DNA from 3 places in the Enterococcus sp. BWT-B8 genome. Region 3 is predicted to be linked to each of the others. Evidence: predicted binding sites of a transcription regulator. Region 3 holds the regulator's gene; each other region holds the start of a gene.
What was found. Region 3 encodes LexA, which represses DNA repair genes until DNA is damaged. Its sites were predicted from a motif close to CNAACANNTGTTNG; they were not measured.
Positions count from the first base shown of each region.

Region 1: a site for LexA is predicted at 3,632-3,645, ahead of LI951_RS09345 (Y-family DNA polymerase). Genes of this name have one in related genera too.
Region 2: a site for LexA is predicted at 3,922-3,935, ahead of LI951_RS10955 (ATP-dependent DNA helicase). Genes of this name have one in related genera too.

Region 1 covers NZ_JAJDJV010000008.1:122,398-127,919, reverse strand. The annotation lists gene rlmD (23S rRNA (uracil(1939)-C(5))-methyltransferase RlmD) at 1-870, shown strand, start outside; gene LI951_RS09360 (RNA 2'-phosphotransferase) at 1,065-1,613, opposite strand; gene LI951_RS09355 (GlsB/YeaQ/YmgE family stress response membrane protein) at 1,736-1,981, shown strand; gene LI951_RS09350 (antibiotic biosynthesis monooxygenase family protein) at 2,157-2,465, opposite strand; gene LI951_RS09345 (Y-family DNA polymerase) at 3,686-5,011, shown strand; gene LI951_RS09340 (hypothetical protein) at 4,995-5,375, shown strand; gene LI951_RS09335 (hypothetical protein) at 5,389-5,522, shown strand, end outside.
Region 2 covers NZ_JAJDJV010000011.1:31,876-37,397, reverse strand. The annotation lists gene LI951_RS10980 (beta-glucoside-specific PTS transporter subunit IIABC) at 1-197, shown strand, start outside; gene LI951_RS10975 (glycoside hydrolase family 1 protein) at 458-1,888, shown strand; gene LI951_RS10970 (MaoC/PaaZ C-terminal domain-containing protein) at 2,220-2,711, shown strand; gene LI951_RS10965 (Bax inhibitor-1/YccA family protein) at 2,698-3,384, shown strand; gene LI951_RS10960 (MmcQ/YjbR family DNA-binding protein) at 3,456-3,821, shown strand; gene LI951_RS10955 (ATP-dependent DNA helicase) at 3,966-5,522, shown strand, end outside.
Region 3 covers NZ_JAJDJV010000001.1:217,983-223,504, forward strand. The annotation lists gene LI951_RS01015 (ABC-F family ATP-binding cassette domain-containing protein) at 1-890, shown strand, start outside; gene LI951_RS01020 (thymidylate synthase) at 907-1,854, shown strand; gene LI951_RS01025 (dihydrofolate reductase) at 1,877-2,371, shown strand; gene lexA (transcriptional repressor LexA) at 2,946-3,566, opposite strand; gene LI951_RS01035 (DUF896 family protein) at 3,717-3,959, shown strand; gene tkt (transketolase) at 4,058-5,522, shown strand, end outside.

The sequences.
Region 1 (5,522 bases), on a different contig from region 3:
CAAAACACTACTGTGACCAAGGTCATAAATACTTTAGTTGAGCTTTTGAATAAATATCAGCTGCCAATCTACGATGAAAGAAAAAACAGCGGTATTTTCCGGACACTAATGGTTCGCATTGGTGTTCAGACTGGTGAAGTTCAAGTGGTATTCATTATGCAATCACAGAAATTCCCTAAAAAAAGAGAAATACTGACAGACATTCAACAGCTTCTGCCGGAGGTTGTCTCAATCATGCAGAATATACAAAATAAAAAAACTTCCCTTATCATGGGAGAAGAAACTGTTCATCTATGGGGAAAAGAAAGTATCAACGAAAAAATAAGCGAACTATCTTTTGATCTTTCACCAAGAGCCTTTTTCCAGTTGAATCCTGAACAGACAGAGCATCTATATGCCGAAGCACGTCAGGCACTGAATCTCAAAGCAAATGAAACAGTTGTAGATGCCTATTGCGGGGTGGGAACAATTGGTCTTAGTCTGGCAAAGCAGGTGAAAGAAGTCCGGGGAATGGATACTATTCCTGCTGCGGTTGAGGATGCACAACAAAATGCTGCTGCCTTAGGTATTTCAAATACTCATTATGAAGTCGGAACAGCAGAAGAGCTGCTGCCTAAATGGCTGAACGAAGGGTTCTCTCCTGATAGTATTGTTGTTGATCCGCCAAGAACTGGACTGGATGAAAAGCTGCTGCAGGTCATCTTAAAACAGCCGCCTAAAAAAATGGTTTATATTTCCTGCAATGTTTCAACCCTTGCACGGGACTTAGTTCAGCTAGCGAAAGTTTTCAAAGTAAATTATCTGCAATCTGTCGATATGTTTCCACAAACTGCCCGTTGTGAAGTCGTGGTAAAACTGACAAAAAAATAAATGGAGGTTTACTCCACTTATTAAATATACGAAATAAACGGCTGAGCCCGGTAAACTTATCATAAATATTTTCAAGCAAATAAAAATAGAAGCACATCTAAACTGACTCAAAAAATTAGATCAAAATCTAACTTCTAAAGATCAGTATAACCTTTGCTTCTATTTTTAAGCTTATACATTTTGGATATATCTGGTTATTGTTCTATTTCCAAATACTTTGGAGGTATCACATCACTCAGCCAAATTCCTTCAAGCTCCTGATAAAAACGTAAACCATTTCCAGAAGCCTCCAATGCAGCAACTCTGAGAATGATCGGAGACTGATCCCTTCTTTTTCCAACAATCACTGCAGTCTCAACCTCCTGTGACAGATGAACATATTGTCTTCCCTTAGGAATTAATCCCTCCCTTAAAATATTCTCTAAGAACCTGTGTGCTGTTCCATGGTAAAGATATTGAGGCGGTATTACAGGAAGTTTTTCGATTTTTTTCTTTGTGCTGTGACCATAAACTGCTCTAATTTTCTCATCTTTTATTTCCCAACGAGTTTTATCGCTTCTGTTCAAAATAGCTTGGAGTTTTTCTTTTGTCAATCCCGGAAAACCACTTTCAGCCATTTTCCTAATAACCTCTGACAACTCCGTATATCCTTGGTCATCCAGAACAAGGTTGAATTCCTCAGGCTTATGCCTTAATGCATAAGAAAGAGTCTTACTGATTTTTATTTCCTGATTTGTCAGCATTTTCTTTGTCCTCCATGTTAGTCATCTATTAGTATATAGGTTAGATAGGGCTTCCGTCTGATTTAATATATCACAGTTTATGGTATGATTAAACAGTAAATAAATTTGAAGGAGTGATCATTATGAGTTGGCTTTGGACATTGATTGTAGGCGCCGTTATTGGTTCCCTTGCAGGTTCAATTACAAATAAAGGAGAATCAATGGGCTGTGTATTTAATATTATCGCCGGTTTAGTCGGCTCCTCTATAGGACAGGCGCTTTTTGGCTCATGGGGACCGAAATTGGCAGGAATGGCTTTAGTACCCTCACTACTGGGTGCAGTAATTCTGATAGCTGTTGTTTCATTTTTTTCAGGTCATAGAGATTAATTAGGGAAGTAACTGTGTTCCATTTCTGATAATTTCATAAAAAGGATATTTTGAGAGTCATGTTGTATTAAAAACAAGCTTCTCAAAATATCCTTTTTCCGTCTGTTGGAAAGAAGTTATTTACAGTAATTGAAATCATTAAAACTTCAGCAATAGTGCTTTCTAACTCTTAAAACTATTCTAAAATTGTATATCCTTTTTTTATTTTTTCCACTACAATATTTGGTCTGGAATCTTTATTCTTATGAGCTTCCCTATGCTGCTGCAAGTGTTCCGGACGTTTCAACCACGCCTGAAAAGCTTTTTTATCCTTCCATTTGGAGACTAATACAAATTCACAGGTGTCTTTTGTTTCAGCAAACCAGCATTCACTTGATAAGCAGGTATCTCTTCCCAGCATTGAAACCACATCTTTTTTCGTCTTATTTTCAAAGTGCTCTTTACCCTCTTTTTTTACGACAAATGTCACTGATTGAACAAACATTTACTCTCCTCATTTCTTTTGCAAGTAGGTAACTTTTATTGATAATGATTATCAATATCAATTATACTACATTTTTTCTACTTATCGCTTATTAAAATAAATAAATTCTCAACATATTTCATAGTTATTCTTATTTTCCAAAATTTTATCCTTCATTCTAACAGCTTAATCCTTTTGCTTTTATTAAGACTTGTCTGAAAACTTTAGCAGTGAGTTTTTTCGCAAAAATAGATATGAGCTAGTTCCGTTTAAAGAAGGAGTATTACCGCATCTTTCGTATGAGTCTGTGACATTAGTATGTCTGATACCCTTAAAGCTAAATAAACGCTGTTCCAATCTTTGTATGATCTGAGCATACGAAGAAGCGTAGGAGCATGTTTTTACTTGCCCCTCAGACATGCAACGAGCATTCGAAGAAGCGTAGGAGCATGTTTTTACTTGCCCCTCAGACATGCGACGAGCATTCGAAGAACCGTAGGAGCATGTTTTTACTTGCCCCTCAGACATGCGACGAGCATTCGAAGAACCGTAGGAGCATGTTTTTACTTGCCCCTCAGACATGCCGATGAGCATGCGAAGAACCGTAGGAGCATGTTTTTACTTGCCCCTCAGACATGCGACGAGCATGCGAAGAACCGTAGGAGCATGTTTTTACTTGCCCCTCAGACATGCGACGAGCATTCGAAGAAGCGTAGGAGCATATCCTTAATTTCGTATTAATGAATTGATTTTATAGCCATAAAATCAATTGCATTCTCGGTACGCATACCATGATTTGTCCCCCATAAGTAAAAAACAGCCATCTATTCCCAAAACACCTATTCTATTTCGTCAAAAGCGGGAAGCTTCTATCATTCATTCGTTGAAAGTTGATAACCACTCCCTATTTTCCTCAGTGATTTATTAAACTATCAGCTTCTGAGAGATGAATCATTCCATTCTGTTAAAAGTTTCTATATTAATAAAAATTTTTTGTATATGTGAGTCTCACATTGTTCAATTCTCAATACAAATACGTCTATTTGGAAAAACGTTGGTAACTCATTTTCTCAATACTTTTCAGTCAGATTCTAATATTTTATATAAATAAATCCCAGATTTAATCTCTTTTTACAATAACTGATTTAATAACGTTCTTCTGGTCAAATATCTTATGCTAGACAAGAAGAACAAATGTTCGTATAATTTAATCATAGAATATTTTTCAGGAGATGCTGACCATGAAATTCGACTACGATAAAGAAGAACGCAGAGATATTTTATGTATTGATGTTAAATCCTTTTATGCTTCTGTAGAATGCATCCAGATGGGGCTTGATCCGCTGGAAACCATGCTCGTTGTGATGAGCAATGCAGAAAATGCAGGCGGCTTGATTCTATCTGCTTCTCCTATGGCAAAATCAGCGCTGGGGCTTTCCAATGTTATGCGTAAGTGGGATTTGCCTGACCATCCAGACTTGCTGATTGTTCCTCCACGGATGCAGCTTTATATTAATGAAAATATGAAAATCAATTCGATTTTTAAACAGTATACAGCTGTAGAAGACATCCTCATCTACTCTATTGATGAGACATTTCTTGATATTACTGCCAGTAAAAAATTATTTGGAAAAAATACTTTTGAGTTGGCAGAAGAAATTCAAAAACGGATTAAAGAGGATACCGGACTTCATGTTACCATCGGGATTGGAGACAATCCCTTATTGGCTAAAGCAGCTTTGGATGTTGAATCAAAGCAGACGGTTGAATCAATCGCAGAATGGCGCTACGAAGATGTGCCTGATAAATTATGGAAAATTTACCCCATTACCGAAATGTGGGGCATTAATAGTCGAACAGCCAAACGCTTACACAACTTGAATATCCATTCAATCTTTGATCTTGCCCATGCAAATGAATACAAGCTGAAAGAGGAACTGGGTGTTATTGGTTTACAGCTTTACGCCCATTCATGGGGCATCGATCGAACAAGAATCTCTGATACTTATGTTCCAGCAGAAAAATCATTCAACAACAATCAGATTTTGCCCAGGGACTATCGTTTGCAGACAGAAATAGAAACAGTACTTCAGGAGGTTACAGATCAAGTGGCTGCCAGATTACGAAAACATAATGCTCAGACACAGTGTGTTTCTCTTTACATAGGTTATTCCAGCTGGTACAGAAAGCAGGGAAACAAAGGCTTTCGCCAGCAAATGAAAGTACCGCCTACCAATCAGTCGAAGTTACTAAAAGAATATATCCTTGAACTATTCAGACATAACTGGACAGGAATGGAAGTACGACAAGTCGGTGTTTCTTTTTCAAAGCTGGTGGAAACAGATATGATCCAACTGGATTTATTTCACGAGCCGGCAGATCTGGTAAATGATTATAAACTGGATCACTTGATTGATGCAATTCGTAAAAAATATGGTTTTACCTCAATTGTGCATGCCAATTCATTATTATCAGGAGGAACAGCAATCAGCCGAGCTTCACTGATTGGCGGACATGCCGGAGGAATGGATGGTTTAAGGAGTGAATATGATGCCGAAAAAAATTGATTTAAATGATTCTTACTTCAGAGAATATCAGGATAGAGGGATTCAAAAATGGCAAGGAATGTATTTATCTGAGCATACTGCTGAAATGGAGAAAGAACAAAAAAGAGAACAGCGGGTGATTCTCCCCAAGAAAGCGATGTCTGAAAATGAGATACAGGAACTGTTGGCATTCGCCTATCAAAATCAGCAGATCGTCGCAATTCAGCTTGAGATGAAGGATCTTGAAAATAATTATTTTAGCGATATTACAGGAATAATTAAAGGTTTTGATGAGCTTGGATTTTTTGTGGATGATACGAAAGTACATTATGATGAGATACGAAATATTGAGCTGCCGGCGTTTCATAAATGGAGTGAAGTTTAAGGAGGAATTTATTATGAAAAAACACAGTTATGTTGGTATTGCTGATAAAATCAGACTGGTTTCATCGTTCCCTGATCTACTGGTCCGTTTCACACTGCATAACCGAAATGAACCGATTAATTGTCTGGTTGCCAAACGAGAGCTGGC
Region 2 (5,522 bases), on a different contig from region 3:
TTGTTGAACAACATGCAAAAGTGAAAAAAGGTGATAAGCTGGTGACTTTTGATATTAAAGCGATTGAGGAAGCCGGTTACAGTACACAGGTACCAATTATAGTTACAAATACACCGGATTATGCGGATGTGATAGCATCTTCCAAATCATCAGTGAAAAAAGGCGAGGTACTGATTACTGCTGTCATCTCAAACTGATAAGCTAATACAGCAAACGATGAATTAACGACAGCGGTCGGAAAATTTTATCAGCAAAGTAGGCTGTGACAAAGCTTCCCCATATGTCGAGTCATCGCAGTAGCAAATGACTTTATGTTCCTACGCTTCTTACGAATGCTCGGATCATACAAAGACTAGAGTACCGTTTATTCGGCTTTAGGGGTCTGGCCTCAGACATACTTATGTCACAGGCCCCTTCTGTTTTAAAAAATGATATTAATCAGCAAAGGAGATAAATGATGAGTTTTCCAAAAGATTTTTTATGGGGCGGTGCAACAGCTGCCAATCAATGTGAAGGGGCATGGAATGTAGACGGTAAAGGAGATTCCATCAGTGATCATAATAGAGCTGGAAGTCGTACTTCCGGCATACATCGTTCATTTGATCCGGTAATTGATACAGATAAATATTATTATCCAAGTCATACAGGGATCGATTTTTATCATCGGTACAAAGAGGATATTGCACTATTTGCAGAAATGGGTTATAAAGTTTATCGCATGTCAATCGCATGGACACGGATTTTCCCCAACGGCGATGAAGAGACACCAAATGAAGCAGGTTTACAATTTTATGATGATGTATTTGATGAGCTGGCAAAATATGGGATCGAACCACTTGTGACTATTTCGCATTTTGAGCTGCCCTTTCATTTAGGAAAAACATATGATGGTTTTCTGGATAAACGAACAATCGACTTTTATGAAAACTATGCGACCACTCTTTTTGAACGCTACAAAGACAAAGTGAAATACTGGCTGACTTTTAACGAGATTAACTTTGGAACAATGGAGCATGGAAAACGGATTAATGGTCTGTTCAATCGTGAGTACACGGAAACAGAACAGTATCAGGCACTGCATAATGTTTTTCTTGCTTCAGCACGTGCAGTAGTTGCCGGTCATAAGATTAATCCCGAGTTTAAAATTGGCTGCATGCTGGCATATATAACCATGTATCCAAAAACTTGTCGTCCGGAAGATGTTCTGAAAACACAGCAAATTAATGATAAATTCAATTACTTCTGCGGTGATGTTCAGGTTAAAGGGAAATATCCATATTTTATTAAGCGCTATTTTGAAAAAAATGACATTCAGATTGATATCACAAAAGAAGAGGAAGAGCTGTTAGCCGCTGGAACGGTGGATTATTACACATTCAGCTATTATATGACGACTTGTGTGACTGATGATATTGACAATCGTGATGATAAAACGGGTGGAAATCTTTTCGGTGGAGTGTCTAACGAATATCTGGAAACAAGCGACTGGGGGTGGCAAATCGATCCTGTTGGATTGCGCTACACACTAAATCAGATTTATTCACGTTATGAAGTTCCGCTGATGGTCGTTGAAAATGGATTAGGTGCTTTTGATAGCGTTGAAACAGACGGTTCGATTAATGATGACTATCGTATTGATTACTTCAAGCGCCACATTATTGAAATGGAGAAAGCCATTGATGATGGGGTAGACTTAATCGGCTTCACTCCATGGGGCTGTATTGATGTTATCAGTGCTGGAACTGGTGAAATGAGCAAACGCTATGGCTTTATCTATGTAGACCGTGACGATGAAGGAAATGGCTCGCTGGAAAGAAGCAGAAAAAAATCTTTCTATTGGTACAAACAGGTCATTGAATCAAATGGTGAAAATCTTTTAAATGGCTGAGTTGAACAGGTTGTATTAGATTTTTTCAGTCATTAAAAAATGAATGCAGAAAAAGGTTTGGATGAGAGAAATTCCAAATCTTTTTTTGCTGAGAAAAAATGTTTAAAAATGTAAGCGAAAGGGATATCAAGCATTTTTCAGGAAGTGAAAAGAGGAAGAAAAATGGTTGTCCGAAACGCTTTTACAACTAAATGATGCATCTCCAAAATGCGGATTAGCGGTCTCCCACTATCTAAGTATGCACCCAAATGTGTTGCTTCCCGTTTCCCCCTACTTGCCTTTTGCAGTGTTTTTGGTACAATAATCTTATCATTAATGGAGGTGTACTAATTTGAACATCGGAAAACCGAGAAAATTAGGCAAAACCATCGAAGATATTGAGGAAGGTGATTCGTTGTCTTTGACGGAATCAATCGAAGACAAGGATCTGCTGCTTTATTTAGGCTTAACGAATGATGCAAACCCTCTTTATATCCAACATGATTATGCCAAACAAACTGAATATCAAAAGCCGATCGTACCATCGATCATGTTGATGGGCATCATAACAAGTGCCATTTCAAAGCATTTGCCCGGACCGGGCTCTCACGTCGTCAATTTTTCCATTAACTTTCTGGAACCAGTTTTTCACTATGAAACACTGACGTTTCAATTTGAAGTAATCAAAATTGACAAGATGAAAGATGTTGTTACAATCTCAATTGAGGCAGTTAACGAAGAGGAAAACAGAGTATTGGATGCTGTTGTATTAGTACAGCCGCCAAAACATGTAGATTTAGAGGAACCAGAAGAGAAAGAAGGGGTCAGAAATGAATCAGTTTGAAACAACGAAAATCCAAGATGGACTAAATAATTTTTATGCAAAAGTTTATGGCTTTTTGGCAATGGGAATCGGAATCAGTGCCATCATTTCTTACATTGTTTTAGAAGTTTATGCTTACCAAATTTTCACGATTTTTTATAAGTATCCACTTGCCTTTACGGGGATGTGGATTGTAGAGATTGCTTTGGTCCTCTTTTTGGCTGCCAAAGCACAGAAAAATCCAACATTGGCAATTGGCGGGTTCATTGTTTATTCAATGATTAACGGACTGACTCTCGCAGTTACTGTTGCAATGTATACTCCGGCAACAGTCGTTTCGGCTTTTGTCAGTGCGGCATCTACATTTGGCTGTATGGCTTTGGTCGGTGTGTTGACGAAGAAAGATCTGTCAGGAATGGGTAGAGCATTATATGCCGCATTGTTTGGAATTATTATCGCTGTTCTGTTGAATGCGTTCATTTTCCAAAGCAGCGGAATGGATTACGCAGTATCAATCATAATTGTGCTGGTCTTTTCCGGATTAACCGCATATGACAATCAGCGAATCCGCAATATCTACTTTGAAACAAATGGAACAGCTGGAAATGGGATTGCTGTATTTATGGCTTTACAGCTGTATCTTAATTTCATTAATTTGTTTTTGGCATTCCTGCGAATTTTTTCAAGAGACTAAATCAATATTTATGGGGTTGGGAAAGGATCTCCCAGCTCCTTTTTTAATGAATGAAGGAGGCGAAACGAAAAATGGAAGAGCTGAAAGAAGTAATCAAAAAAGAAGCTGGAAAACTGCCGGGTGCCAGTGTGTATTACCGGGAAAGCTGGGGATGTGATTATTTTGATATTGTCGGAAAGTTTTTTGCATTAATGGGTACAAACAAAGAAGGTGATGAAATCTTCACCTTTAAAGGTCTGCCAGAAGAAAATGAACTGTTAAGAGAACAGTATACGTTTGTGGTTCCGGGATACTATGCAAACAAAACACACTGGAACTCAATTATCCTTAAAGACAGCACATTTTCTGAGAAAGAGTATCTTGGATTAATGAAAAAATCCTACGAACTGACTGCAGCGAAATTGCCAAAGAAGGTAAGGGAAAATCTGGTCGAATAATTTTTATTAAACATAATTGATACGATTATAGAATCTGAGAAGGACTCTGATAGGCTCCTCTTAGATTTTTTTTATTTTCTTTAGTTATCCTTTCCATTTACGAACGTATGTTTTATAATAAGAGAGATTACGAGGTGATGGAAAGTGTTTGATTCAGAAAAGATTCCGATTCGTAAACTGGTTGAATTTATTTTGCGTAAAGGAAGCATAGATGCACGAAAGACCAGCAGTCATACCGCTCAGGAAGGAGCGCGTATTCATAGAAAGATACAAAAAGAAGCAGGGAAGAACTATCAAAAAGAAATAAAAATTTCGAAAGAGATTCGATTAAATAATACATCATATTTTGTAGAAGGGCGTATGGATGGTCTCTTTAAAAACGAAGAAGAAGAAATAGTAATAGACGAGATAAAAACTTCCGAAGCGGCTTTTGAAGATTTGTATGAAGAACAGCTTGATATGTATTGGAATCAGGTAAAGTGCTATGGTGCAATATACAGTCAGCAGGAGGAACTAACTGAGGTTGTCCTGCAGCTGACCTATTATCAAACAACAACTGAGGAAATAACGAAAACTCAAAAAATTTATACACAAACAGAGCTTGGCAAGTTTTTGGATATGCTCTTGGCTGAATATGAAAAGTGGTTGATTTTTAATGAAAACTGGCGAGTAATTCGGAATGAATCACTAAAAAATCTTTCTTTCCCTTATGGTGAATATCGCAAAGGCCAGCGTGAATTGGCTGTTGGTGTTTATAAGACCATTCTTAGTGAAAAGCGTTTATTTGTGGAAGCTCCCACAGGTACGGGTAAAACGATTTCCACACTGTTTCCCTCATTGAAAGCAATGGGAGAAAAGAAAGCAGAGAAGATTTTTTACTTAACGGCAAAAACAATTACTCGTCAGGTGGCGGAAGATGCAGTTGAAGGAATGAAACAAAAAGAACTGAAGATCAAAAGTATCACGATTACAGCGAAAGATAAAATTTGTTTTCTGTCAGAAAGAAACTGCACTCCCGAGCACTGTCCTTTTGCAGCTGGCTATTATGACCGCTTGAATGAAGGCTTATGGGATATTCTTCACAGTGAGGATCAGTTCACACGACCTATTATTGAAAAATATGCACAAAAACACCAGCTTTGTCCTTATGAGTTATCACTGGATATCAGTCTTTGGTGTGATTTAGTAATTTGTGATTATAATTATGTATTTGATCCAGTCGTTTATCTTCGCCGTTTTTTTGATGAGGGTGTAAAAAAAGAGTACGTTTTTCTGATTGATGAAGCACATAATCTAGTGAATCGGTCCAGAGAAATGTATTCAGCAGAGTTATCCAAATTTCAGGTGTCTGTGCTGAAGAAACTGTTAGGGAAGAAGCAGAAGTCTTTAACTCGTACAATTAATCAAGTTATCGATGAGCTTAATCAATTGGATGAATATTGTAAAAGTGAAGAAAAAGAGTTTATTTCCCAGCCGGCTCCGATTGACAGCCTGAACAAACAGCTTTTTCGACTGACGGAAAAAATTGGCGAATGGCTGCCGCAAAATCAGGAGCTGCCGGAATTAAATCAGGTGTTGGAAATCTATTTTTCCATGTTGAACTATTTGAAAATCAGCGAATTTTATGACGATCATTATTGTACGTATATTCAAAAGAAAAACCATACAATTATAATTAAGCAGTTCTGTCTTGATCCATCC
Region 3 (5,522 bases):
GAAAACAATTGCTTCGTGATTTTTCATTACTGATTCAGTCGAATGATCGAATTGGAATTACTGGAAAGAATGGTGCCGGTAAATCAACACTGTTAAATATTCTTTCCGGCAGGCTTGAACTGGACAGCGGCTTTTACAGTATTGGCGAAACAGTTCGATTGGGCTACTATACGCAGCAAAATGAAGAAATGAATCCGGAAAAGCGCATGATTGCTTATCTTCAGGAAGCAGCAGAGGAAACCAGAACAGCCGATGGACAGACAATAGGGGTTGCTGAGCTTCTGGAACGATTTCTTTTTCCAAGATCTATGCATGGAACAGTCATTGGAAAATTATCGGGTGGTGAAAAAAGACGGTTATACCTTCTAAAATTGCTGATTAGTCAACCCAATGTTCTCCTTTTGGATGAACCGACAAATGACTTGGATATTGATACACTCACTGTTTTGGAAGATTATATTCAGGGATTTAAGGGCACTGTAATTGCTGTTTCTCATGATCGCTATTTTCTTGATAAAACGATAGATAAACTGCTAATATTTGAAGGAAATGCACAGATTTCCAGTTATTATGGCTCAATGAGCAGTTATTTAGAAAAAAAGCTCGTTGAAGAAAAAGTTGAAATTAAAAAAATAAAGTCTCCCATGATAAACGGAAAAACGGAAAAAGAAAAAAAGAAGCTGACCTATATGGAACAAAAAGAATGGGATGTTATCGAAGACGAGATTGCAGAGTTGGAGGAAAAGCAAGAGCAGATCATTGCTGAGATGAATCGATCCGGTGAAGATTTTACCCGTTTGCAGGAATTGCAGAAGGATCTTGAAAATACAGAAGAAAGACTGGAACAGAAAATTGAACGTTGGGACTATTTGAGTCAGTTTTCAGAATAAAGCAGGAGGATTTTGTATGGAAAAAGCGTATCTTGATTTAGGAAAGAAAATTTTAACAGAAGGAAATTACAAGGAAGACCGGACAGGGACAGGAACAAAAAGTATTTTTGGTTATCAAATGCGATTTGATTTATCTGAAGGATTCCCTTTACTGACAACTAAACGCGTCCCTTTCAGTTTGATTAAAAGTGAGCTGTTATGGTTTATCAACGGGGATACCAATATCCGCTATTTACTGGAGCATAATAATCATATCTGGGATGAATGGGCATTCGAACGTTATATTAAGAGTCCTGAATACAACGGCCCTGACATGACTGACTTTGGTCATCGTGTGCTGACAGATGAAGCGTTTAAAAAATCTTATGATGAGCAGCATCAGCATTTCTGTAAAAATATTCTTGAAGATTCGGCTTTTGCTGAAAAATTTGGAGAGCTTGGAAATATCTATGGAGCGCAATGGCGACATTGGGAAACAAAAGACGGCAGCTTTATTGATCAGCTCCAATCCGTTATTGAGATGATTAAAACAACACCTGATTCACGAAGATTAATTGTGTCTGCCTGGAATCCGGAAGATGTTCCTTCTATGGCTCTGCCTCCATGCCATACAATGTTTCAGTTTTATGTAAATGATGGGAAGCTAAGCTGCCAGCTCTATCAGAGAAGTGCGGATGTTTTTCTTGGTGTTCCTTTTAATATAGCCAGCTATGCATTATTGACTCATTTGATTGCTCATGAAACAGGTCTTCAAGTCGGAGACTTTGTTCATACTCTGGGAGATGCTCATTTATACAGTAATCACTTTGAACAAATGAAGGAACAGCTGTCTCGCGATATACGAGATGCACCTAAACTCCGTTTAAATACGGAAAAGAAATCTGTATTTGATTTTGAAATGGAAGATATCACTTTGGAAGGGTACAATCCCCATCCAGCGATAAAGGCACCAATTGCGGTTTAAAGTTGAAGGGAGTTAAAAAATAATGTTAGCAGCTATTTGGGCTCAGGATGAACAGGGGAATATTGGTAAAGAAAATGTCCTGCCATGGCACTTGCCAAATGATTTGAAATTTTTTAAAAAGATGACTGAGGACAATACGATTGTCATGGGAAGAAAGACATTTGAAGGAATGGGGAGCAAAGCACTGCCCAATAGAAAGACGATCATTCTGACTAGAGACAAAGAATATCAAGCTGAAAATGTTGTTGTAATGAACAGCATAGAAGAAGTTATAAACTATGCAGAAGAATTTTCAGGTATTACTTTTATTGCCGGGGGAGCAAATATTTATCAGGATTTTCTGCCTTACTGTGATGTTCTATATCGGACTGTTATTCATGGCGATTTTGATGCAGATACATCCTTTCCTTTTGTCGATTGGGAAAAATGGACGCTGATCAATTCAAGCGAAGGAGAAACAGACGAACTAAACAAGTACCCTCATGAATTCGAAACCTATCAGCGGACAGGTTCATGAATTCTGTGTATAGGAAAGGCTGGCTCCACAGTCAGCTGACGAGATAATTTTACTTTGTCCGGGTGTTGTTGCAAAAAGGAAAAACAGAACTTTACTGTTACGACAACTTTTGGAAAAGTAAAATTATTGGACGACCCCATTTCTGCAGAAGAAAGAGAAGCAGGTTCTGTTTTTTTGAAATGGCTGTAATAGCAACGACTTCTACTTGGACCAGATATCAGAATGAGGTACTTCCAAGTCTGTTAAAAGCAAATCATATATTTGTTGAGTATCATTAAAGTATTGGCTACGATATCCAAATTAGGTAAACTTAGCTATATAGACCTGTAATATTTCTCATTGGAAAACAGGATGATTGTGTTGGCTATAAAGAGATGTTTCATCTATTTGCTTCTTTTTTCCGAGCAATTTGAACAGCCCGCTCTGTTTTATAACACTTTCAGCACATGAAGCAATCATTTTGAGTAAATAGCAGAGACCCGTCAGGCCGAATTTAAAGAGCTCGACTGGTCTTTTTGTAAAAAAGATCCAAATTCCTTCGATTAAAGGAATTCAGACCCAGTAAATGGTTTAATTAAATATGATTTCTGTATAGACCAACTACTTTACCCAGTATGGAAACATTGTCCAAAAGAATGGGTTCCAAGGCATCATTTTCCGGTTGAAGACGAATATAATCTGTTTCCTTAAAGAATCTTTTACAGGTAGCTTCATCTTCATCTGTCATAGCTATGACAATATCTCCATTTGTCGCATCAGCCTGTTTTCTGACAATGACCTGATCACCATCAAGGATACCGGCATTGATCATACTTTCTCCTCGAATTGTCAGCATAAATAATGCATTTTGCTCAAATTGAAGGTCAGGAGGCAAGGGGAAGAAGTCTGACGCTTCCTCAACAGCCAGTATTGGTTCCCCGGCAGTAACAACACCCAGCATAGGAATAGTTGTAGGCTGAACCCCAATTTTTTCCAACCCCTCTGCTGTTAACTCAATTGCCCGAGGTTTGGTTGGATCTCTTAAAATCAGCCCTTTTTTTTCAAGTCTGGCTAAATGGCCATGCACTGTTGACGTAGAGGAAAGATTCACAGCTTTTCCAATTTCGCGAACGGTTGGCGGATATCCTTTTAGCTCTACTTGTTCATATATATATTTTAATACTTCTACCTGTCTTGTCTCGGTACGTTTTGCCAATATCCACACCTTCTTTCAAATTATAGTTACAGTCTAACATATTTCTCTCATGAAATCAAACAAGCGTTCGTGTAAAATCAATAGGAAAGACAGTTGTTTTTTCAAGCATGTTCTTATAAGATAAAAGGGATTGATAAAGGAGGGAAGACGATGCTTTCAAAAGAAAAGATGGAACGTATCAACGCTCTGGCACGTAAAGCCAAAGAAGGTCCGCTTACAGATTTAGAACTCAATGAGCAGAAGAAACTGCGTGAAGAATATCTGCAGACATTTCGTAAAGGAATGCGGCATCATATTGAGGGAATGAAAGTGGTAGATCCAAAAGGCAATGATGTAACACCTGAGAAGCTGAAACAGATTCAAAAAGAAAAAGGGCTGCATGACCGCAAATAATTAGAGTTAACTTTACTAAAAGTAATTGCTTTCATAAATGAATTAAGGTACAATGTGAGTAATAAAGGTAAAAAAAACCTAAATAGGAGATGATATTTTTGTTCGACAAAACTGATCAACTAGGTGTGAATACCATTCGTACGCTCAGCATCGAAGCCATTCAACAAGCAAATTCGGGACATCCAGGACTGCCTATGGGTGCAGCGCCTATGGCTTATGCGCTTTGGACCAAGCATTTAAAGGTTAACCCAAAAACCTCAACAAACTGGGCAGATCGCGACCGTTTTGTTCTTTCTGCCGGTCATGGTTCTGCCTTACTTTACAGTCTGCTTCATTTATCAGGCTATAACGTGACAATAGACGATTTAAAGAACTTCCGTCAATGGGACAGTAAAACACCAGGACATCCGGAAGTCGGTCATACGGACGGCGTGGAAGCAACAACAGGACCATTAGGTCAGGGAATTGCCATGGCTGTCGGAATGGCAATGTCTGAAGCACATTTAGCTGCTGTTTATAATAGAGACAGCTTTAATGTTGTTGATCATTATACGTATGCTCTTTGCGGTGACGGTGATTTAATGGAAGGAGTTTCTCAGGAAGCTGCTTCAATGGCCGGTCACATGAAACTGGACAAACTAATCGTTCTTTACGATTCCAATGACATCTCCTTGGATGGGCCGACTTCAAAGTCCTTTACTGAAAATGTTGGCCAGCGCTTCGAAGCCTATGGCTGGCAGCATATTCTGGTAAAGGATGGAAACGATCTGGAGGCTATTTCAAAGGCAATCGAAGACGCCAAAGCTGAGACAGGCAAACCAACCTTGATCGAAGTGAAAACAGTGATTGGATTTGGCGCACCGAAAGAAGGAACATCTGCGGTTCATGGCGCACCGCTTGGTCAGGAAGGAATCGATGCAGCAAAAGTTGTTTATGGTTGGGAATATCCAGATTTCACAGTTCCTGATGAAGTAGCAGAACGCTTTACTGAAAGAATGATTGAAGACGGCGAAAAAGCTGAAGCTGAATGGAATAAACTGTTTGAAAATTACAGCAAATCTCATCCGGATCTTGCAAAACAATTTAAAGATGCCTTTGCAGGAAAATTACCTGAAGACTGGGACAAAGAATTGCCAAGTTATGACGTTGGTTCAAGTGCAGCAAGCCGTGTGACAAGCAAAGATACGATTCAGGCTATTTCAAAAGTCGTTCCAAGCTTCTGGGGCGGCTCAGCCGATCTGTCTGCTTCCAACAATACAATGGTCGCTGGTGAGAAAGATTTTGAACAGGGGCAATATGAAGGTCGAAATATTTGGTTTGGCGTGCGCGAATTTGCGATGGCGGCAGCAATGAATGGCATTCAGCTGCACGGCGGCTCAAAAGTTTATGGCGGGACGTTCTTCGTATTTACAGATTATCTGCGTCCTGCAATTCGCTTGGCGGCTTTGCAAAAAACGCCAGTAACTTATGTGTTGACACATGACTCTGTTGCGGTAGGAGAAGACGGACCAACACATGAACCGATTGAACAGTTGGCAAGTGTCCGTTGCATGCCAGGTGTTC